DNA from 2 places in the Streptomyces sp. NPDC048295 genome. Region 1 is predicted to be linked to the other one. Evidence: riboswitches for the same ligand, from Rfam matches in the RefSeq annotation. Region 1 holds a riboswitch; the other holds the start of a gene.
The links. A riboswitch is a leader RNA that binds a small molecule or an ion and turns the genes downstream of it on or off. The one in region 1 is predicted to bind S-adenosylmethionine.
Positions count from the first base shown of each region.

Region 1 (11,527 bases):
CCCCTCCGCGCTCCGGGTCAGCATCGAACGCAGGGCGGTCTCGAAGAGTTCCTCGGGCGGCGTCGCCCGCAACTGCTCCAGCCCGCCCAGCGCGACGACCTCCGTCAGCAAACCTCGTTTCGAGCCGAAGTACCTGAACAGCAGGGCCTGGTTCACCCCGGCCCGCGCCGCGATGCTCCGGACCGTCGCCCCCTCGTAACCCCGCTCCGCGAACAGGTCCCGGGCCGCCTCCAGCAACCGGCGGCGGGTGGCCGCGGCGTCCCTGCGACGCTCTTCGGGGGGCGGGGCGGAAGCGGTCTCCATGGCGGCATTCCTCTCGAACGGCCCGTCAGGATAACGGCCATAAAGCGTCGTTGACTGCCCGCGAAGGCCGCTCCTACCGTTGTAAGCAGCTGCTTACATCCGGGAGGCCGCAGTGACGACCACAGACATCGCACCCCTCGCATATCCCTTCAACACCCCGGACGGGCTCCAGCTCGCCGAGGCCTACGAGCAGGTACGGGAACAGCCGGGCCTGTTACGGGTCCAGATGCCGTACGGCGAACCGGCCTGGCTCGTCACCCGCTACGCCGACGCCCGGCTCGTCCTCGGCGACCAGCGCTTCAGCCGGGCCGCCGCCGCCTCGCACGACGAGCCCCGGCAGTCCGAGGGACAGCGCGACGGGGGCATCCTCGGCATGGACCCGCCGGACCACACCCGGCTGCGTTCCCTGGTCGCCAAGGCGTTCACGGTCCGCCAGATCGAGAAGCTCCGCCCCCAGGTGCGGGAACTGACCGCCGGCCTCCTCGACGAGATGGAGACCGCCGGGCCGCCCGCCGACCTGGTCGACCTGTTCGCGCTGCCGCTGCCGGTCGCCGTCATCTGCCGGATGCTGGGCGTACCCACCGAGGACCGGCCGCGCTTTCGCGTATGGAGCGACGACGCGCTGTCGACCAGCTCCCTCACCGCCGAGGAGTTCGAGGCGAGCCGCGAGGAACTGCGCGCCTACATGGCCGGGCTGATCGAACAGCACCGCCGCTCGCCCCGGGACGACCTGATGACGGCGCTCATCGAGGCCCGCGACGACGGCGACCGGCTCTCGGAGCTCGAACTCGTCGATCTGTGCGTGGGCATCCTGGTGGCGGGGCACGAGACCACCGCCTCCCAGATCCCCAACTTCGTCCTCACCCTCCTCGACCACCCGGACCAGCTGGCCCGGCTGAGGGCCGAACCCGGGCTCGTCCCGAACGCGGTGGAGGAGCTGCTCCGCTTCGTGCCCCTGGGCAGCGGCGCCGGTCAGCCGCGCTACGCCACCGAGGACATCGAGGTCGGCGGAACCCTCGTCCGCGCGGGCAGCCCGGTCCTGGTCGCCGTGGGCGCGGCCAACCGCGACGCCCTGCGGTTCGGCGCCCCGGGCGTCCTCGACATCGCCCGCGAGGGCAACCAGCACCTCGGATTCGGCCACGGGGTCCACCACTGCCTGGGCGCCCCGCTGGCCCGGCTGGAACTCCAGGAGGCGCTGTCCGCCCTCATCACCCGCTTCCCGGAGCTGCGCCTGGCGGGCGACGTGACCTGGAAGTCCGAGATGCTGGTACGCGGCCCGCGCGTCATGCCGGTGGAGTGGTGACCGCCATGACCTGGAACGTACGCGTCGACACCCGGCTCTGCCAGGGGTCGGGCATGTGCGCGGGGACCGTCCCCGAGGTGTTCGCCCTGGACGGCGAGCGCGCCCGCGCCCGGGCCGACGCGGTCGAGCCGGACGAACGGATCCTGGACGCCGCCGACATCTGCCCGGCCCTGGCGATCACCGTCCACGACGGAAACACCGTGATCGGCCCCCGCCGGGACTGACCCCGCCCTGCCCGGCCGCGTTGCTCGGCGGTCGGCCGGTGCGCGGCCGGGCACCCACAACCGGTCGGCGTCGCCGGCGGCGATTCCGCCCCGGTGGACGTCGGCCTCGTGGGCGATGAGCTTCAGGTCCTCACCTGAGTCCGGCGATCCTGATGGCGTTCTTCGCTCCGTGCGGGTTCAGCGCGTTCCTCCTGGAGCGGCAGCACCCGCGAGACCGCCCCGGTCAGGCCGGCCGGATGCTGAGCTGGGAACCGAGCTCGCCGAACCCCAGCGCGACCGCCGCTTTCCTCGACGCGGGGACGCGGGCCCGCCACTGCGGCAGCAGGTCCTGTGCGAGCGCATGCCGGACCGAGGCGGATCCGGTCGCGCGGGCAAAGCCCTTCCCGCGCCAGGGGGGCGAGGTCAGCACGCTCACGTGAGCCGTCGAGCCCGGCCATGCGCGATACCCGGAAGCAGCGACGACCTCACCGCCGGCCCGCAGGACGAACGCGGGTGAGGTGATCTCGCCGAGGGACGCCTCTCCGGCGTCCTGCGCCCCGGCGGCCTGCTCCAGGGCCCTCAGGTCCGCATGGCCGGCCGGCAGTTCCTCCACACACGGCTCCGCACGTACCACCGGCCGGAAGCCCTCGGCCGACGCATAGGCGAGCGCGGCGGGCCCGAGGACCTCGCCGATCGGAAACACCTTCCCCACCGCTTCCGGGTCCGTCAGCCTGTCGGCAGGCAGTTCGGCCACGGCCCGGCGGATCCGGGCAGCCGACTTCTCGCTCGGCGCGGTGACGACGGCCGATCCGCCCAGGAGCACGATGCCCACCCACCCGGGTGGACAGAGCCCCGAATCGGGAGAGGCCACGACGCAGACCTCGCCCGCCGCCCCGAACGACACCGGCGCGGACGCCAGTTCCTGCCACAGGCCTTGGGCCCTGACCAGCAACGAATCGTTGGACATGACCCGATCCTGCCAGGGGCACGGACGCGCACGCACTCGGAATCAATGCGGGCGGCCCGGCACCGAAGTCGATCCGCCCCGCCGGCAGCGGCGCACCGGGAGCGCGCTCGGCGCATTGGGATTGAGGCGCGCGCCCCCTCTCACCAGGGATGTTCCACCCGGGGCTCAAGCCGCGAAGTCCGAGCGCTCTTTCCGAGGAAGGGGAGGTGGGCCACTTCCCACCCGCCCACCCCGAGCCGCGAGTTGACGTTTCGTGACCGACTTGCCACCGACGGTGGCGACGCTCTAGCGTGCCGAATACGGAGCGACGCTCCACGACGCAGAACGGCCCCTGCCGGTGCTGGAACACCAAGAACAGGGGCCTGACCACTTCGATCGTTTACCAAGGAGCGATCTGATGGCTGCCAGCCAGTTTAGTGCCGCCCCGTGCACGCCGCACGTACCCCCGCCCACACCGCCGACCCCGCACCCGATGGCGAATCCGGGGTACGGCAAGCGGTCCGCTCCCTCGCAACTCCCCCGCGACAACCGGGATTTCGCGCACCTTCCGGCTCGCGAGGCGTCCATCGCCGCGTACATCGACCGGCTGCCCGAAGGCTCCGACATCTCCGTGAAGACGCTCGCCAAGCACCTCCCGTACGGGCAGTGCGCGCTGCGCACCGCCCTCAACCGCCTTCAGGACGCCGGGCATCTGCGGCGCGGCAGCGAGTGTGTCGCCAACGACGAGGTGCTGCTCTGGGTGACCCGGACGTTCTTCTCCCGGACCGCGCGGGACGACGAGTGGTGGGCGGCGTTCACCCGGGGCGACGTACCGGCCGAACAACCCCGACGCCCCACCCGTTCCCGCGCGTTCGCACTGCTCGCCGCACTGGGCCGGACCGCGCCCGCGCTCACGCTGTCGGCGGCCGACTGCACGGCGCTGGAACCGCAGGTCGGCGAGTGGTTCGAGCGCGGGGCCACCGAGGCGGAGCTGCTGCACGCCCTCACCGACGGGCTCCCCGCTCCCATCCATCACGCACCCGCCCTCGTCCGCAGGCGGCTCGCCGACAAGATGCCGCCCGAACGGGTCGCTCCGGCACCACGGCGCACCGTGTTGCGTACGCTCGAATGCAGCGAATGCCGCTCGCCGGGCAGCGCGGAGGCCCTGATCGGCGGCCGGTGCAGGCCGTGCCGGGGCGAAGCGGTCGCCACACCCTCCGGGCCCGACGGAGCCGTACCGTCGAACGGCGTACGCGAGCGGATGAACGACGTACGGGCCGGGCTGGCGCGACGATCCGTCACACCACGCCGCACCGGGTGCCCGTGAGGCCGGTGTCCGAAAGCGGCTCCCACCTGGGGGTGGTTTGATCCACTTCCCACGCCTGGGCGCTACGTTGCGTGCTCTTCTTGGCGCGCATTGTAATCAAACGGCTCAAAGGGGAACGAACCATGTCCGAACCGTCCCACGAGCAGATCGTTTCCGGGCTCCGCGACCGGCCTCCCATCGCCCTGGCGCCCGGTCCCCGTCTGGACGCCGAACGGCCCGGATCACTCCCGCTGCCGCCCAGCACCGTGTGGGACCTGCCCGGCGGCACCGCCTGGGTCTACTACGGCGAGGGGAACACCGGTCTCGTGCGGCCGGTCATCCTCGCCGACGGCTTCGGCTCGGGACCGAGCGAGCTGGAATTCTCCTGGCAGATCATGGAGTTCGGCGACTACGCGCTCATCAGCGAGCTGCGCCGCCGTGGCCACGACGTCGTCCTTCTCGGCTTCCATGAGCGCAGTGCGTCGATTCTGGACAACTCCCGGACCGCGCGGGAAGCGATCATGCGGGCGATCGCGGAGCAGGAGAGCGACACACCGCTGGCCGTCGGCGGGTTCAGCATGGGCGGGCTCGTCGTCCGGCATGCGCTGGCCCGGATGGAGACCGACCGCATCGACCATCGAACGGCGCTGTACTTCTCGTACGACAGCCCGCACCGGGGCGCCTGGATCCCGGTCGGGCTCCAGGCGTTCGCGCACTACATCAAGGATCTCGACAGCCGGTTCTCGGACCAGATCAACAGCCCGGCCGCCCGCCAGCTGCTGTGGCGGCACATCGCGAAGTGGGACGACGCGCCGGACCAGAGCGACGAACGCGCCGCTTTCCTGTCCGAGATGGCGGCCGTCGGCGAGTGGCCGCAGCGGCCCCGCCGGATCGGCGTCGCCAACGGCGTGGCCGACGGCACCGGCACCGATGTGCGGGCGGGCGAACTGGCCCTGGAGGGCAAGGGCCTGTCGATCCTGGGGACCAAGCTCTACACCCAGGTACCGGGCCGCGACGAACTCTCCGCGACGCTGCGGGTGGTGACGCTGAAGACCAACGAGGTCCGTACGAACGGGCTCCCGTCGATCGACGGCGCACCCGGCGGCTCGCTGGAGGGCTTCGGCATCCTCGCCGACGCCTTCAACTCCCTGAACCCGTTCCTCGGCTTCAAGGCCGACGTACGCATCCGGTCGCACTGCTTCGTGCCGGCGGTCAGCGCGGTCGACATCCGCGATCCGGACACGGACGAGGAGCTGTACGCGGACATCTCCTCGCTCCCGGCGGAGGACAGCGGGCTCGACGAGTTCAAGCTCGCTTCCCGCAACGAGGGACACACCCTTGTCACGGAGGAACTCTGCACCTGGCTGCTCGACCGCCTGCCGTAGGCGTGCCGCCCGGCTCCCCGCCCCCTCGTACCGGGGAGCCCCGAAGCGACAGCCGTCCCGCACCACCGCAGCCGTAACCGCAGCCTCGGGCACGACGGCCGGCTGCTGGACGGGCCCTCGGAGCGCTTCCCGGAGAGGGTGTCCGCACAGCAGGACGTCGGCCCCCTGGACCAGCTGGTCCAGGGGGCCGACGCGGCAAAGCTGTACAGGAACTGCCGATCCGTCAGGATCAGAAGTCCATGTCACCGCCCGGCATGCCGCCCGGAGCGGCCGCGGCGGCCTTCTCCGGCTTGTCGGCGATGACGGCCTCGGTGGTGAGGAAGAGCGCGGCGATGGACGCGGCGTTCTGCAGGGCGGAGCGCGTGACCTTCGCCGGGTCGAGGATGCCCTCGGCGATCATGTCGACGTACTCGCCGGTCGCGGCGTTCAGACCGTGGCCGACGGCCAGGTTGCGCACCTTCTCGACGACGACGCCGCCCTCGAGACCACCGTTGACGGCGATCTGCTTGAGCGGGGCCTCCAGCGCCAGCTTGACGGCGTTGGCGCCGGTCGCCTCGTCACCCGAGAGCTCCAGCTTCTCGAAGACGGCCGAGGCCTGGAGCAGAGCCACGCCACCACCGGCGACGATGCCCTCCTCGACGGCGGCCTTGGCGTTGCGCACCGCGTCCTCGATGCGGTGCTTGCGCTCCTTGAGCTCGACCTCGGTCGCGGCACCGGCCTTGATGACGGCCACGCCGCCGGCCAGCTTCGCGAGGCGCTCCTGGAGCTTCTCGCGGTCGTAGTCCGAGTCGGAGTTCTCGATCTCGGCGCGGATCTGGTTGACGCGGCCCTGGACCTGGTCGCTGTCACCGGCACCGTCGACGATCGTCGTCTCGTCCTTGGTGATGACGACCTTGCGGGCGCGGCCGAGCAGGTCGAGACCGGCGTTCTCCAGCTTGAGGCCGACCTCCTCGGAGATGACGGTGCCACCGGTGAGGATGGCGATGTCGCCGAGCATGGCCTTGCGGCGGTCACCGAAGCCCGGGGCCTTGACGGCGACGGACTTGAAGGTGCCACGGATCTTGTTGACGACCAGGGTCGACAGGGCCTCGCCCTCGACGTCCTCGGCGATGATCAGCAGCGGCTTGCCGGACTGCATGACCTTCTCCAGCAGCGGAAGGAGGTCCTTCACGTTGCTGACCTTGGAGTTGACGATCAGGATGTACGGGTCGTCGAGGGACGACTCCATGCGCTCCATGTCGGTGGCGAAGTACGCCGAGATGTAGCCCTTGTCGAAGCGCATACCCTCGGTGAGCTCCAGCTCCAGACCGAAGGTCTGGGACTCCTCGACGGTGATGACGCCTTCCTTGCCGACCTTGTCCATGGCCTCGGCGATGAGCTCGCCGATCTGGGTGTCGGCGGCGGAGATGGAGGCCGTCGAAGCGATCTGCTCCTTGGTCTCCACGTCCTTGGCCTGCTCCAGGAGGGCGGCGGAGACGGCCTCGACGGCCTTCTCGATGCCCCGCTTGAGAGCCATCGGGTTGGCACCCGCGGCGACGTTGCGCAGGCCCTCGCGGACGAGAGCCTGGGCGAGAACGGTGGCGGTGGTCGTACCGTCGCCGGCGACGTCGTCCGTCTTCTTGGCGACCTCCTTGACCAGCTCCGCACCGATCTTCTCGTACGGGTCCTCCAGCTCGATCTCCTTGGCGATGGAAACACCATCGTTGGTGATCGTGGGGGCGCCCCACTTCTTCTCAAGGACGACGTTGCGACCCTTGGGGCCAAGGGTGACCTTGACGGCGTCGGCGAGCTGGTTCATGCCGCGCTCGAGACCGCGCCGGGCCTCCTCGTCGAACGCGATGATCTTGGCCATGTGAAGTGGTCCTCCCGGACAGGGGTGGATTTCTCCGGACCGAGTGGCGCCCGCGACGGACGGCCTGCGTGACCGGTGGTTCCTTGCCCCACCGACCTGCGGGCCTCACCGGCCCGGTCCAAGTTCTGTCACTCTCACCTGGAGAGTGCTAACGCCAATGATTAGCACTCGACCCCCGAGAGTGCAAGCGTCCCCCTCGCGATGTGGACACCGCGCCGGGGCGCGCGGGAGCGCGGGCGGGGCACGCGCGAGACGCACTGAGGGCCCGTACCCCCGGGGTACGGGCCCTCAGTGCGTGAGTGCAGTGCGTGAGTGCAATGCGTGAGTGGTGTGGTTGGCCGACCGCTCGAACTCAGCCGACGGCGAGCTTGACCATGTCTGCCTGCGGCCCCTTCTGGCCCTGCGAGATCTCGAATTCAACTCGCTGACCCTCTTCGAGGGTGCGGTACCCGTCCATCTGGATCGCGCTGTAGTGGACGAAAACATCCGCACCACCGTCGACCGCGATGAAGCCGTACCCCTTCTCCGCGTTGAACCACTTGACGGTGCCCTGAGCCATGCCTAACTCCCCTATTACTGGCCCTTGCGCAGGACCGCACTTCGCGGACCCGGGTCAGAACTCACCCTCCGACAGGAGAGGGTGTGTGCGCCGGAACGCGTCGACCGCGGCTGAATGTATCTGCCCAACTGCCCTCTGCAACAGGTCAATCGGACGAGAATTCTCGGCAGAACCGAACGCCCGGATATGAGGAATTCATATGAATCCTGGGCAAGTCGGGCCGGGCAAAGGCGACTTATGCCTCAAGCGGATCGCGCACTTTGGCTGCATCTTGTCGTGGCCGGGCGCATTCTCGTATGCGGGCGGCACGGGCAGCTGGGGGGACTTCCCACACTCTACCCCGCTCAACCATGCAGAATTGCCCCCTCCGCGATTGAAGCGGAGGGGGCAATTCGATAACGCGGTGCGGTCGGACGGGGCGTCAGCAGCCGCCGGCCACGGCCGGGATGATCGAGATGCCGGCGCCGTCCGGCGTGGCCGTCTCCAGACCGCCCTCGAAGCGCACGTCGTCGTCGTTGACGTACACGTTCACGAAGCGGCGCAGCTTGCCCTGGTCGTCCAGGACGCGGGCGGCGATGCCCGGGTGGTTCTGCTCCAGGGACTCGATGACCTGGGAGAGGGTCGAGCCCTCGGCCGGGACCTCGGCCTGGCCGCCCGTGTAGGTGCGGAGGATGGTGGGGATGCGGACCTTGACGCTCATGGTGGGTGCCCTTCCTGAAGTCTCGGGTGATCAGCTGGTGGCGAGGCCGGCGGCGCGGAACGCGTCCAGGCTCGGACGGATCGTCGCGGTCGCCTGAGAGGTGTCGGCCACCGCGTCGAGGGTCTTGAGGCCGTCACCCGTGTTGAGTACGACGGTGGTCAGCGACGGGTCGATCAGACCGGCCTCGATGAGCTTCTTCGTCACGCCGACCGTCACACCGCCCGCCGTCTCGGCGAAGATGCCCTCGGTGCGCGCCAGCAGCTTGATCGCGTCGACGACCTGCTCGTCGTTCACGTCCTCCACGGCGCCGCCGGTGCGGCGGGCGATGTCCAGGACGTACGGGCCGTCGGCCGGGTTGCCGATGGCGAGGGACTTGGCGATCGTGTTCGGCTTCTGCGGCCGGACGACGTCGTGCCCGCCCTTGTAGGCGACCGAGACCGGCGAGCAGCCCTCGGCCTGGGCGCCGAAGAGCTTGTACGGCTTGTCCTCGACGAGGCCGAGCTTGATCAGCTCCTGGAGGCCCTTGTCGATCTTGGTGAACTGCGAGCCGGAGGCGATCGGGATGACCAGCTGGTCCGGGAGCCGCCAGCCGAGCTGCTCGCAGATCTCGTACGCAAGGGTCTTGGAGCCCTCGCCGTAGTACGGGCGCAGGTTGACGTTGACGAAGCCCCAGCCCTCGCCGAGCGGGTCGCCGATGAGCTCGGAGCAGAAGCGGTTGACGTCGTCGTAGTTGCCCTCGATGCCGACCAGCTCACCGCCGTACACCGCGGCCATGACGACCTTGCCCTGCTCCAGGTCGTGCGGGATGAACACGCAGGAGCGGAAACCGGCGCGGGCTGCGGCGGCGCCCACGGCGCCGGCGAGGTTGCCGGTGGAGGAGCAGGAGAGGGTGGTGAAGCCGAAGGCGCGGGCGGCCTCGATGGCCTGGGCGACGACGCGGTCCTTGAAGGAGTGCGTGGGGTTGCCGGAGTCGTCCTTGACGAACAGCTTGCCCTGCTCGACGCCGAGCTCACGGGCGAGGTTGTCGGCCTGGACGAGCTTGGTCCAGCCGGGGTTCAGGTTCGGCTTCTCGGCGACATCGGCGGGGACCGGCAGCAGCGGGGCGTAGCGCCAGATGTTGGCCGGGCCGGCCTCGATGCGCTTCTTCAGCTCTTCGGGGGAGCCGCTCGGCAGGTCGTACGCGACTTCGAGCGGCCCGAAACAGGACGCGCAGGCGAAAATGGGGCCGAGTTCGAAACGCTCACCGCACTCGCGGCAGGAAAGGCCCGAGGCGGGACCGAGGTCGACGGCTTCGGCGTCGACGGAAGAATTGGTGCTTACTGCAACGGTCTGCGCAGCCATGATGGCGAGGCCCTTTCTCCTCATCTTCCCCGTGGCGCGTTTCGCCACGAGACGGAATTGGCACCTTCCTCACCGGACCTCACGGTCGGTGGGGGGGTTGCCGGGACTTCAACGGGCCGTTCCCTCAGTCCCTCTGGATGAGCGCTGTGGCACCGGATCTTCGATCCGGGCATTTATCGGCGGACGGACCCCGGCATGCGATGGTCGTCCGCGTTGTTCAAGACTGTAACCGAAGCACCGGACTGTTGAGATAGTCGTCCGAACCGCGAGATGGATCACATACAGGGGAGTATCGACCGTGCTGGAAGAGGTCGAATGCTGGCTGGCCAGGCGTTCCTGGTCGGCCGCCGACCGCCCGATGGACCGCCTCCTGGCCGCCCGGGCCGCGGCCCGGGAAGCGGGTCGCGGGAGCGTCAGCGTCGTGCTGCCCGCACTGAACGAGGAGGCGACGGTCGGCGAGATCGTCGCGACGATCCGGCGCGAGCTGATGGAGAAGGTCCGGCTGGTCGACGAGCTGGTGGTGATCGATTCCGGTTCCACCGACGCCACCGCGAGGGTCGCCCGGGAGGCCGGCGCCCGGGTGGTGCACCGTGACGCGATACTCCCCCGGATACCGGCCGTGCCCGGCAAGGGCGAGGTGCTGTGGCGGTCGCTCCTGGTCACCGGCGGTGACATCGTGTGCTTCGTCGACGCCGACCTGAAGGACTTCTCGGCGGACTTCGTCTCCGGCATCGTCGGCCCGCTGCTGACCGACCCGGACGTGCAGTTCGTGAAGGCGATGTACGACCGCCCGTTCGGCACCGATCCCGATGGGCCCGACTCCGGCAGGACAGCGGGCCAGGGCGGTCGCGTGACCGAGCTGGTGGCCCGTCCGCTGCTCAATCTGCACTGGCCGCGGCTGGCCGGTTTCGTCCAGCCGCTGGGCGGCGAGTACGCCGTACGCCGCTCCCTGCTCGAACGGCTGCCCTTCCCCGTCGGCTACGGAGTGGAGCTGGGCCTCCTGGTCGACGCGCTGCACACCGTGGGGCTGGACGCGCTGGCCCAGGTCGACGTGGGGGTGCGCAAGCACCGGCACCAGGACGGGCAGGCGCTCGGCCGGATGGCGGCGGCGATCTACCGGACCGCGCAGCTGCGGCTGTCCCGCGGGCACCTGGTACGCCCGGTGCTCACCCAGTTCGAGCGCGGCGAGAACGGCTTCGTACCGCGCACCCATGCCGTGGACACCGAGGAGCGGCCCCCGATGTGCGAGATCGAGGAGTACGTTTCACGCCGCGCGGCCTGACTTCGCACGTTTGGGCGGTTCGTGATCGGGCTAGATTCCGCAACATGGTCTCCGAGCACGAAGCCCAGTCCGCTGTCCGGCCCTCCGCCCAGGTCCTCGTCGCCTCCAACCGCGGCCCGGTGTCGTACACCCTGGGGACGGACGGATCGCTCGACGCGAAGCGGGGAGGCGGCGGGCTCGTCTCCGGGCTGAGCGCCGTCGACGACAAGCTGTGGGTGTGCGCCGCGCTCGGTGACGGGGACCGGGAGGCGGTCCGGCGCGGGGTCGGTGAGCCGGGCGTGCGGATGCTCGACATCGACGCGGACGTCCACGCCGACGCGTACAACGGCATCGCGAACTCGGTGCTC
Region 1 covers NZ_JBEZLL010000017.1:166,685-178,211, reverse strand. The annotation lists gene AB0D53_RS24995 (TetR family transcriptional regulator) at 1-303, opposite strand, end outside; gene AB0D53_RS24990 (cytochrome P450) at 416-1,606, shown strand; gene AB0D53_RS24985 (ferredoxin) at 1,612-1,830, shown strand; gene AB0D53_RS24980 (GNAT family N-acetyltransferase) at 2,054-2,776, opposite strand; gene AB0D53_RS24975 (hypothetical protein) at 3,249-4,082, shown strand; gene AB0D53_RS24970 (hypothetical protein) at 4,205-5,446, shown strand; gene groL (chaperonin GroEL) at 5,676-7,298, opposite strand; gene AB0D53_RS24960 (cold-shock protein) at 7,651-7,857, opposite strand; gene AB0D53_RS24955 (MoaD/ThiS family protein) at 8,279-8,557, opposite strand; gene thrC (threonine synthase) at 8,588-9,898, opposite strand; SAM riboswitch class I at 9,916-10,042, opposite strand; gene AB0D53_RS24945 (glucosyl-3-phosphoglycerate synthase) at 10,197-11,180, shown strand; gene AB0D53_RS24940 (trehalose-6-phosphate synthase) at 11,225-11,527, shown strand, end outside.

Region 2 (11,527 bases), on a different contig from region 1:
GCGGCGGCCCGGCGGTCCAGCGTGGCGCGGATGCCACGGGCGGTGGCCCCGGGGGCGGCGTCATGGCCGGGGGCCGCGCAGCCGGAGACGAGCAGCAGCCCGGCGAGCAGCACCCCCGCCGCTCGCCGCCCTCCGTTCCGTCCCCGTCTGCCGCTCACCCGATCGAGGGTACGGTCACACGCGGGTGACCGACGAGACGGGCATCATGCCGACGGGGTCGTAGCGCACCGGGGCCCCGGGGTACGGGGCGTGGATCACCTGGCCGTTGCCGACGTACATCGCCACGTGCCCGGCGTCCGCGCGGTAGACGACCAGGTCTCCGGGGCGGGCCTCGGAGAGCGGCACCATGTGTCCCGCGTAGCGCTGGGCCTGCGAGGTCCGCGGCAGGCTGACCCCGGCCTGGGCGTATGCCCACTGCATCAGCCCGGAACAGTCGAATCCGGCCGGACCGTTGGCCCCCCAGATGTACGGGCGGCCCAGCGCCTGCCGGACCGCCGCGACGGCCACCGCCGCGCGTGCGGAGCCGGCCGGCAGATCGGCGATCGCCGGGAACGCGCCGTCGCGGCCGGAACGCGAGGCCCGCTCGAACCGTGCCCGGTCGGCGCCGGGCAGTGTGGCCAGCAGCTTCCTGGCCTCGGTGAGCTTGCGCTCGACGGTCCGTTTGTGCCGGGTGGCGGCCGCCCGGTTGCGCTCCAGCTCGGCCAGCGCGCGCTCCGCCTCCGCGCGGGTCTGCGCGAGCCCGCGCTGGACCTGCTGGAGCTGCCGCAGCTCGGTGGCCTGAAGCTCGGTCAGCCGCTCCAGCACGGCGGCCCGGTCGAGATAGCTGTCCGGGTCGGAGGAGAGCAGCAGGGCGAGCGAGGGGTCGATGCCGCCGGAGCGGTACTGCGCGCTCGCCGCCGAACCCAGCGCCGTCCGCATCCGGTTGACCTGTTCCTGGCCACGGGCCGCCCGGTCCTGGGCGCGGCCGACCTCGCCGCGCAGCCGGTCGGCGTTCTCACCGGCCTCGTTGTACTGCTCGGTGGCCCGCTCGGCCTGGGTGTACAGCAGGTCGATGCGGGCCTTGGCCGTCCGGGGGGCGTCCTGCGGGTCGGCGTTCGCGGTGGCCGCCCCGAGGGTGGCGGCGGCGGTCGCCGCCGCGGCCGACAGAACGGTGGCCCGGACGCTCAGGTTGAGGCCGGACTGTGTGGAACGGCGATGGGACACCACAGGACGCCGCACTCCCTTCCGCTGTACGCAGACGCGCGCAGCCCCTGCCGCCCGGGGCGGGCGGACCGACGACCGGGAGCTGCACGGCAGGCAGACAGTAGTCGGGCGATCACGCAGCGGCGAACGGCCGCGCCGGAGGGAGGGCGGCGGAAACGGCGACGCCCCGCCGGTGACCTGTGGTCTCCGGCGGGGCGGACTGTCCGGGCGGGCGCGGGAATTCGCCCGTTCGGGCGTCGTCAGCCGACGCGCACGCCGAACTGGAAGCTGCCGATGGTGTTCATCGACTCGTAGCGGACCACCGTGCCCGGGTACGGGGCGTGCAGGACGGTGTTGTTGCCCGCGTAGAGGCCCACGTGCTCGGTGTTGTTGAAGAAGACCAGGTCGCCCGGCTTCAGCGCGCTGCGCCCGATGTGGACACCGTCGTTGACCTGGGTGTACGTGACCCGGGAGATCTGGACGTTGGCCTGCGCGTAGGCCCACTGGGTCAGCCCGGAGCAGTCGAAGGACCCGGGGCCCGTGCCGCCGCGGCCGTACGGCTTGCCCTCCTGGGTGGCGGCGGCCCTCAGGGCCGCGGCACCCCAGGCGGACGCGGGGACCTCATTGCCGAGATCGACCCGGTCGCTGGCGGCGCGGCTGGCGCGCTGTTCGTCCTCGCGCATCTTCGTGCGCTCGGCCTGGGTCATCGTGTTGAGCAGGCGCTGCGCCTCGGCCAGCTTGCTCTGGAGCTTCTGCTTCTTCGCGCCGAGCGTCTTGCGTACGTCCGCGAGGTCACCGAGCTTGTCCTGGGCCTCCTTGCGCTCCTGCGCGAGGACCCGCTGCTTCTCCTGGATCTTCCCCAGGGTCTCGGTCTGCTTGGCCGTCAACTGGTCGAGGGCCGAGGCCTCGTCGAGGAAGGTGTCCGGGTTGGACGAGAGGAAGAGCTGCACCGACGGGTCGATGCCACCGGAGCGGTACTGCGCGGCGGCGAGCGAACCGAGGCCGTTGCGGAGCGTGTTGATCTCCTGCTGGCCCCGGGCCACCTTGTCCTGCAGCGCGCTGACTTCCTTCTCCAGCTTCTGCTGCTTCTCCTTGGCGCCGTAGTACTGCTCATTGGCCGCGCCGGCCTCGTGGTTGAGCTTCTCGACCTTCGCCTTGACCTCGCCCTTGGAGGGCTTCGGGTCGGCGTGGGCCGCCTGGGAGGTCAGGGCCACGGCCGCGGCGGCGGTCGCGGTGAGCACGGTCACACGGGCGCGGCTCGGCTGCTTGGGACGACGGTGGGACGCCACGGAGGCGAGCTCCTTCTTCCTCGAGCCGCCTACCGGGCTGTGGGGGATTCGGATCCCCGGCTCCGTGCATGCCACGGACTCGGCGGTGCCTTCACCGTCACCCCGGATGGGTGATCAACCGTGCGAAGGTTCGAGGCCTGACCCTAGTGACCAACTTGTGATCAGTTCAAATCCTCACCCGAAAAATCTCGTCACGGGCTGCACTTCTTTACCCACGACGCACGGGGTGTAGCTGCGACCTGACGGTCCGTTCCCCGATTTCCGCCGAGATCCGGCAAGTGCCACTAGACGCGCGAAAGGCGCTTCAGGAGCAAGACGGACGCAACGGGCCTGGCGCCCGCCTTCGCCACCCCGTCGGCGACTTCGCGGTCGGTGGAGACCACCACGACGGGCCTGCCCGGAGGTTCGGCGCGCGCCAGCTGGCGGATGAGCTCGTCGGCGGTCACCCCGGGCTTGCTGAACAGCACCCGGACCCCGCGCGGCGGCGCGAGCAGCACCGGGGCCGCCAGCTCGGCCCCGTCGAAGACGCAGGTCATCTCGGCGCCGGTCTGTGCCGCGAGCATCGAGAGCCCGCCCAGCAGCCTCAACCGCTGCTTCTCCAGCGGCAGCTGCGGATAGCCGGTCTTGGTGACGTTGTAGCCGTCGACGATCAGATGCGCCTGCGGCAGCGCGAGCAGCTGGTCGAGCAGGGCGGGATCGGTCTCCGAAAGGGCCCTGGCGGCAATGTCCTTGGGCGACATGCGGCCCGGTTCGACCGCGTCCACACCGTCGGCGGGGCGGAGCGAGGAGGGCGGCAGGGCCAGTTCGCGACGGAGCCCGCTCGCCGCGTCGAGCACCGTGTCCAGCAGCAGCCGCAGCCGCATGTCCTCGACCGAGCGGCCCTCCCTGGCGGCCCGGCGGCCCGCCTCCACGGACGCCTCGGCCTCCCCCAGCCGCGCCTTGAGCCGACGGCTCTCGCTCTCGGCCGCGGAGACCTGGGCGGCCGCCTCGGACCGTACGGTGTCGGTCTCGGCGCGGCTGCGGCGCAGCGCGGCCTCGCCGCGCCTGACCTCGTTGACGGCGCTGCGCAGCTTGCGCTGAAGGGATTCGGCCTCTTTGCGGGCCGCCTCCAGCTCGCCACGCAGCCGCTCCGTCTCGCTCTTCGTCTGCGAGCGGGCCCGGGCGAGCTCCTCGCGCAGCCGGTCCAGCTCGCGGCGGCTCTCCTCGTCGATGCGCTCGGCGTCGGCGCGCTGGGCCTCCTCGCCCGCGGCGGCGACCAGCTTCACCCAGCCCGCCGGGCGCAGCACATAGGCCGCCGCGGCCACGTCGACGGGGTCGGCGGCGGCGGGCGGAGCACCGGCCTCCAGGGCGGCGGCCAGCTCCGGCTGCCCCTCCTTGAGCCGCTCGCCGATGCGCTGCCGGAACAGCGCGTCGCCCTCCAGGGCTGCCGCCATCGCGTTCCCGGCGAACTTGGCCCGCCGGCTCGGGGTGAAGCGGGCGTACTGCCTCAGCTGGGCGGGGAGTTCGGTGACGGTCAGACCGCCGAACGCGTCCGAGACCAGCGCGACGACCCGGCGCCGCACACCTTCGGGCAGGGGGCGGTCGAGCGCCTCGACGGCGTCGCCGGCCGCCTCGGCCGACTCGGCGCCGCTCTCGGGCTGCTCCACCATCCGTCACCCCAAATGTCTGTGGGCGCGGCTCCCGTCAGGAGTCGGCACCCGGCCTGTCCACCAGTTCGATCTGGTCCACCGCGTTGCACCAACGGCAACGCACCGACTCGATGGTCTCACTGACCACCTCACGTTCCTCGACGCTGGACTCACCGGCCAGGTCGAGATGGACATACTCGACGACCTTCGAGGAGCGCGTCACGTCGAAGCGCGTGAGATTGCCGCAGAGCGTGCAGCGCCAGCGGGTCCCGTCGGTCGGCTGGGGAACCGTCGTCATCGTTGCGTCCTCTTTCGTCGAGCCTCGTGCTGCCTTGTCTTCAAGGATCTCGCGGTGCGCCGTCGAACTGCGGATGTCCTGCCGTAACCCTACGGCCTTGCCACGTCCCCTCGACACGGCGAGGCGGTCTGTCCCGTTCCCTCCGCTTGCGTCATGCTCTGTTCATGATCGATCGGCGAGCTGTGGCCGGCAGGCTGACCGGTGGGCTGTTACGGACGGTCACCTCGGGCGGCCCGCTGGTGACCCATGCCCTGATCACGGTCTGTGTCGTGGTCTTCGTGATCAGCCCGCTCTCCGGCCTCGCGCCGGTGCCCGGGACCGCCGACGCCCTGCTCGCCGCCCAGGCCGGGTACTTCGAACGCTGGGGCGTGATCCCCGACGAGCTGTGGGAGGGCTCCGCGCGCGCCCTGCTCACCCCGCTCACCGCCCTGTTCGTGCACGGCAGCTGGCTGCACCTGCTCGGCAACATGCTCTTCCTGTACGTCTTCGGGGCGATGACCGAGGAACGCATGGGCCGGCTCGGGTTCACCTTCTTCTACGTCATCTGCGGCTATCTCGCCCTGGTCGCCTACGCGGCCGCCCACGCCACCTCGGACCAGACCCTGGTCGGTGCGTCGGGGGCGATCTCGGCGGTGCTCGGGGCGTTCCTTTACCTGTTCCCCAGGGCCCGGGTCACCAGCCTGTTCCCGTTCCTCTTCTTCCTGCCGCTGCGCTTCCCCGCCTGGATCGTGCTGGTCTTCTGGTTCGTCCTGCAGTGGCTGGCGGTCCAGGGCGCGGGCGACGGGGGGCCGGGGGTGGCCTATCTGGCCCATGTGGTGGGCTTCGCCCTGGGCTTCGTCTACGCCTGGGGGCGTTTCCGGCGTACGGATAGAGTGAAGACACCAGCCACGGCCACCGAGGGAGAAAGCCAGCCGTGATCACCGCGATCGTGCTCATCAAAACCAGCGTGGACCGTATCCCCGAGATCGCCGAGGCCATCGCGGCACTGGACAGCGTCAGCGAGGTCTTCTCGGTCACCGGTACGTACGACCTGATCGCCATGGTCCGGGTGGCCAGGCACGACGACCTGGCCGACGTCATCCCCGGCCGGATCAGCAAGATCCCCGGCGTCGAGGCCACCGACACGCATGTGGCGTTCCGTACCTACTCGCAGCACGACCTGGAGGCCGCCTTCGCCATCGGCCTCGACGCGTAGGCGCTGCTTCGCGGCGTGGCACTTCGGCGGGGGACGGGCTTTGCTGCCCGTCCCCCGCCGAAGTGCTTCGTGCCCGTCAGTGCTGTGCGGCGCCCCGGTCCGGCACGCAGCGCCCGCCCTCGGTGCGGTACTTCCACTGGGCGCCCTCGCTGACCAGTTCCCTGACCGCGCGGACGAAACGCTCGATGTGCTCGTCCGGCGTACCGGCGCCGAAGCTCACCCGGATCGCGTTGAGCGAGAGCTCCCCCGGCTCGGCCTCCGGCGCGCCGCACTCGCCGACCTCCTGCGGGTCGCTGCCCAGCAGGGTGCGGACGAGCGGGTGGGCGCAGAACAGTCCGTCGCGGACTCCGATGCCGTACTCGGCGGAGAGCGCGGCGGCGAAGTGCGAGCTGTTCCAGCCCTCCACCACGAAGGAGATGACGCCGACCCGCGGGGCGTCGTCGCCGAACAGCGAGAGCACCTTGACCTCGGGGACGGCGGCGAGGCCGGCCCGGACCGTGCTCACGAGGTGCTGTTCCCGGGCGACCAGGCTGTCGAAGCCCGCCTCGGTGAGCGCCTTGCAGGCGGAGGCGATGGAGTACACGCCGATGACGTTGGGGGAACCGGCCTCGTGGCGAGCGGCGGTGGAGTGCCACTCGACATCCACGCCGCCGTCGGCACGGCGGGCCACCTTGCGCGAGGCGCCGCCGCCCGCGAGGTAGGGCTCGGCCGTCTGGAGCCAGTCGGCCCGGCCGGCCAGGACGCCCGAGCCGAAGGGCGCGTACAGCTTGTGTCCGGAGAAGGCGACCCAGTCGACGTCCAGCTCGGCGATGTCGACGGGGTGGTGCGGGGCGAGCTGCGCGGCGTCCAGCACGATCCGGGCACCGTGCGCGTGCGCCGCGGCGGCCAGCTCCTTCACCGGCCACAGCTCCCCGGTGACATTGGAGGCACCGGTGACACAGACCAGCGCGGGGCCGTAGGGCTCACGGTCGGCGAGCGCGCGCTCCAGCGTCTCGACGGCCTGGGCGGGGGTGCGCGGGGCGTTCAGGTAGGTCACCCGGGCGTCACGCCAGGGCAGCAGCGAGGCGTGGTGTTCGGTCTCGTAGACGAAGACCTGGCAGTCGGCCGGGACGACCGCGGCCAGCAGGTTCAGCGAGTCGGTGGTGGAGCGGGTGAAGATCACCTGGTCGTCGGCGCGGCAGCCGAGGAACTCCGCGACGGTGGCACGGCTGTTCTCGAAGAGGTCCGTGGAGAGCTGCGAGAGGTAGCCGGCCCCGCGGTGGACGCTGCCGTAGTACGGGGCGTACGCGGCGACATCGTCCCAGACGCGCTGGAGGGCGGGGGCGCTGGCCGCGTAGTCGAGAGCGGCGTAGGTGACCTCACCACCCGTGACCAGCGGAACCGTCACATCCTTGCCCAGAACCGGCAGAGGGGAACAAAGCGACTGGTCGGCGGCAGCAGTGAAGACAGACATGGCGAACTCCCGTAAGAGGCAGGCGAATCGCATGCGCCGGCGGATACGCGGCAGCGCAGCGGAGAAGTGAAAAGGGGTGTGCGGAAGAGGGCCGAAGGCCCTATCGCATTCGCGTGCTCACAAGAGACTCCCTAGGGACCAGGACCCCGGGGGTTGGCATTCACAGATGCCGAGGGGCCCGCGCTTGCCGCAGACCTCGCTGCCTACGGCCTGGTCTTCACCCGGGGCACCCCGCCACGGACGGAGGGTTGCCGGACAGCGGGCCGGGGCCGTAGTCGCTGTCACTCATGACCTGCCCAGCATCTTGCCATACGTACGAAAGCGCGCAAGGCGCGGTCCAGGATCCGGACCGCGCCCCGCGCCACATCTGTGCCTGTCTCAGGCGTTGCTGGCAGCCACCCAGCGCTCCAGCGCACGCGCCGCCGACCCGGAGTCGATGGACTCGGCGGCCTTCGCGATCCCGGCCGCGAGCTGCTCCTCCAGCGTGCCGTCCGTCGGGTCGAGAGCCGTCAGCGCCGCCGCCGAGTTGAGCAGCACGGCGTCCCGGGCGGGTCCCCGCTCACCGGACAGCACCCGCCGGGCCACGTCGGCGTTGTACGAGGCGTCCGCACCGCGCAGGGCCTCCACGGGCACCAGTTCCAGACCGACGTCGCGCGGGTCGAAGGTCTCCTCGCGCACCGCTCCGTCCCGGACCACCCAGACCCGGGAGGTCGCGGTCGTGGTCAGCTCGTCCAGACCGTCGTCGCCGCGGAAGACCAGCGCCGAATTGCCGCGCTCGGCGAGGACACCGGCGACGATGGGAGCCATCCTCAGGTCGGCGACACCGACGGCCTGGGAGCGCACCCGGGCCGGGTTGGTGAGCGGCCCGAGGATGTTGAACGTGGTCGGCGTGCCGAGCTCCTTGCGGGCCCTGGCCGCGTAGCGCAGGGCGGGGTGGAACTTCACCGCGAAGCAGAAGGTGATGCCCGCCTCCTCGGCGACCTCGACGACCCGCTGCGCGGAGAGTTCCAGGTTGACGCCGAGCTTCTCCAGCACGTCGGAGGCCCCGCTCGCCGACGAGGAGGCGCGGTTGCCGTGCTTGACGACCTTGGCGCCGGTGCCGGCGATGACGATCGCCGACATGGTGGAGATGTTGACGGTCTTGGCGAGGTCGCCGCCGGTGCCCACGATGTCGACCGTGCGGCCGGGTACCTGGATGGTGTTGGCGTGCTCGTACATCGCCCGTACCAGGCCGGACACCTCGTCGATCGTCTCGCCCTTGGCCCGCAGCGCCACCGCGAATCCGGCGGTCTGCACATCGGTCGCCTCACCGCTCATGATGCGGTCCATCGCCCACGCGGTGTCGTCGGCGGTGAGGTTCTCGCCGCGCAGCAGGGGGTTCAGCACGCCGGGCCAGGTACGGTCCGCCACGCTGTCGCCGCCGATCGGGGTCACAACGTTCATGGTCCGCTCCTGGGGTCCACAGCCGGTAAAAGGGATGCCTCCACCCTATCGAGCGCCAGGGGCAGCAAAGAGCCCCGTCCATCGAATGGACGGGGCTCCCGCTGTGGCGATCAGTTCAGGCGATCAGTGGTGACCGTGGCCGCTGGTGATCTCCTCGTACTCCTCGACGGTGGGCTTGGCGATCTGGTTGTCCTCGCCGAAGTAGCCCTTGCTGAGCCGGGCCCTCAGCTTCTGCAGGGCCGACACCTTGCGCTCGACACCGTTCTCGTCGACCGTCGGGCCGATCTCGACCGGCTTGTACTGCTCGTGCGCCGTGAGCGTGTGCAGCTGCTCGGGGCCGAGCGGCTCGTGGATCTCGACGAACTCACCGTGCGGCAGGCGCTTGATGATGCCGGACTCGCGCCCGTGCAGCACCTTCTCCTTGTCGCGGCGCTGGAGGCCGAGGCAGATCCGCCGGGTGGCGATGAACGCGAGGACCGGGCCGACGAAGATGAAGATCCGGACGAACCAGGAGATGGCGTTCAGCGACAGGTGGAAGTGCGTGGCCCACAGGTCGTTGCCACCGCCGATGAAGACGATGACGTACTCGGTGATCCAGGCGACGCCGAAGGCCGTCCGGGTCGGGGCGTTGCGCGGGCGGTCCAGGATGTGGTGCTCGCGCTTGTCCCCGGTGACCCAGGACTCCACGAACGGGTAGACCGCGATGATCGCGAGCACCAGTCCGAAGGCCATCAGCGGGATGAACACACCCAGGACGAGCGTGTGGCCCCAGAGGTTGATCTCCCAGCCCGGCATCACTCGGATCAGACCCTCGGCGAAGCCCATGTACCAGTCGGGCTGGGCGCCGGTGGACACCTGGTCCGGGCGGTACGGGCCGATGGCCCAGATCGGGTTGATCGAGGCGATGGCCGCGATGACGGCGATGATGCCGAAGACCAGGAAGAAGAAGCCACCGGCCTTCGCCATGTACACCGGCAGCAGCGGCATGCCGACGACGTTCTTGTTGGTGCGGCCGGGACCCGCGAACTGCGTGTGCTTGTGGTAGAAGACCAGGATCAGGTGCGCCACCAGCAGACCGAGCATGATGCCCGGCAGCAGCAGGATGTGGATCGAGTAGAACCGGGCGACGAAGTCGTGACCGGGGAACTCTCCGCCGAACAGGAACATCGAGATGTACGTGCCGACGATCGGCATCGACAGGATCGCGCCCTGGGTGAAGCGGACACCCGTACCGGACAGCAGGTCGTCCGGGAGGGAGTAGCCGGTGAAGCCGGTGAACATGCCCAGCACGAACAGCAGGAAGCCGAACAGCCAGTTGATCTCACGCGGCTTGCGGAACGCACCCGTGAAGAAGACGCGCATCATGTGCACGAACATGCCGGCCAGGAAGATCAGCGCGGCCCAGTGGTGGATCTGGCGAACCAGCAGACCACCGCGGACGTCGAAGCTGATGTCCAGCGTCGAGGCGTAGGCCTCGGACATCCGGATGCCCTGCATCGGCTCGTACGAGCCGTGGTACACGACCTCGTTCATGCTCGGGTGGAAGAACAGCGTCAGATACACACCCGTGAGGATGATGATGATGAAGCTGTAGAGGGCGATCTCACCGAGCATGAAGGACCAGTGGTCCGGGAAGATCTTGCGCATGTTGGCCTTGGCCAGGGAGTAGATCCCGAGCCGGCCGTCCGCCCAGTCGGCCACCCGCTCACCGGCGGGCGCCTTGCGCTGTGTGTCGGTCGCAGTACTCATCCGCGCTCCCAGAATGCAGGACCGACGGGCTCTTCGAAGTCACCGAGCGCCTCGAGGTTGCCCTCGCTGTTCACGCCGATCCGCAGCTGCGGAAGCGCGTGACCGGCCGGACCGAAGATGACGCGGGCGCCGTCGGAGAGGTCGAAGGTGGACTGGTGGCACGGGCAGAGCACGTGGTGCGTCTGCTGCTCGTACAGGCTGATCGGGCAGCCGACGTGGGTGCAGATCTTCGAGAAGGCCACGATTCCCTCGTGGGCCCACTCGCGCTCGCGCTTGTCCTTGATGTTCTCCGGCTGAATGCGGATGATCATCAGCGCGGCCTTGGCGATCTGGTTCTGGAAGTCCTCCGCGTGCTCCGACAGGCCCTCGGGCATGGCGAAGGTCAGCGAACCGACGGCGACGTCCTCGGGACGCAGCGGCTCCATCGTGTTCATGTTGATGAGCTGCTTGCCCTTGGCCCACAGGGTGTTGCGGAGCTTCTTCTCCGGCAGCGGACCGAGGTCGCGCAGCAGCACCACACCGGAGAGCGGCACCAGGGCCAGCGCGCCGAACATGGTGTTGCGGATCAGCTTGCGCCGTCCGAACGCGGACTCCTCGGCACCTGCCGCGAAGTCCGCCAGGACCTTCGCCTTGACCTCGGGCGTCGCCTCGATGGCGTGCCGGTCGTCGGCGACCTCCACGTCCGACATCAGCGTGCGCGCCCAGTGGACGGCGCCGGCGCCGATCGCGAAGAGGGCCACGCCCAGGGTCAGCCCCAGGGAGAAGTTGAGCGCGCTCACGTGGCCGAAGGGCCAGATGTACACGATCTTGTCGACCGGGAAGATGACGTACGAGGCGATGAAGCCGATCGTCGCCAGCATGGACAACGTGAACATGAACGCGACGGCGCGCTCGGAGCGCTTCGCGGCCCGTTCGTCGATGTCCTGGATGCGCGGCTTGTGGGCCGGCAGCCCCGGGTCGGCGAACGGATCGCCCGCGGTCTCTACCGCGCCGTGCGCGGGGGCCTGCTCAGCGGGCAGGTTCTCTTCTGGAATCTCTTGGCTACTCATGACTTCTTGGCCTTAGCGGTGTGGGCCGCGACCCAAATGGCAACTGCGATCAGTGCGCCGAGCCCGAAGATCCAGGCGAACAGCCCCTCGCTGACCGGCCCCAGGCCGCCCAGCTTCAGACCACCCGGGTTCTCCGTCTGGTCGCCGTTGACGGTCTGGATGTACGCGATGATGTCCCGCTTCTGCTGCTCGGGCATCGTCGTGTCCGGGAAGGACGGCATGCTCTGCGGGCCGGTCTGCA
Region 2 covers NZ_JBEZLL010000006.1:374,924-386,450, forward strand. The annotation lists gene AB0D53_RS12180 (hypothetical protein) at 1-158, opposite strand, end outside; gene AB0D53_RS12185 (NlpC/P60 family protein) at 175-1,206, opposite strand; gene AB0D53_RS12190 (NlpC/P60 family protein) at 1,443-2,471, opposite strand; gene AB0D53_RS12195 (NYN domain-containing protein) at 2,756-4,117, opposite strand; gene AB0D53_RS12200 (hypothetical protein) at 4,155-4,397, opposite strand; gene AB0D53_RS12205 (rhomboid family intramembrane serine protease) at 4,562-5,314, shown strand; gene AB0D53_RS12210 (Lrp/AsnC ligand binding domain-containing protein) at 5,311-5,592, shown strand; gene AB0D53_RS12215 (aminotransferase class V-fold PLP-dependent enzyme) at 5,669-7,045, opposite strand; SAM riboswitch class IV at 7,221-7,338, opposite strand; gene trpD (anthranilate phosphoribosyltransferase) at 7,424-8,488, opposite strand; gene AB0D53_RS12225 (ubiquinol-cytochrome c reductase cytochrome b subunit) at 8,612-10,237, opposite strand; gene AB0D53_RS12230 (Rieske 2Fe-2S domain-containing protein) at 10,234-11,286, opposite strand; gene AB0D53_RS12235 (c-type cytochrome) at 11,283-11,527, opposite strand, start outside.
Region 2: another riboswitch for S-adenosylmethionine. It lies ahead of AB0D53_RS12215 (aminotransferase class V-fold PLP-dependent enzyme); the one in region 1 lies ahead of thrC (threonine synthase).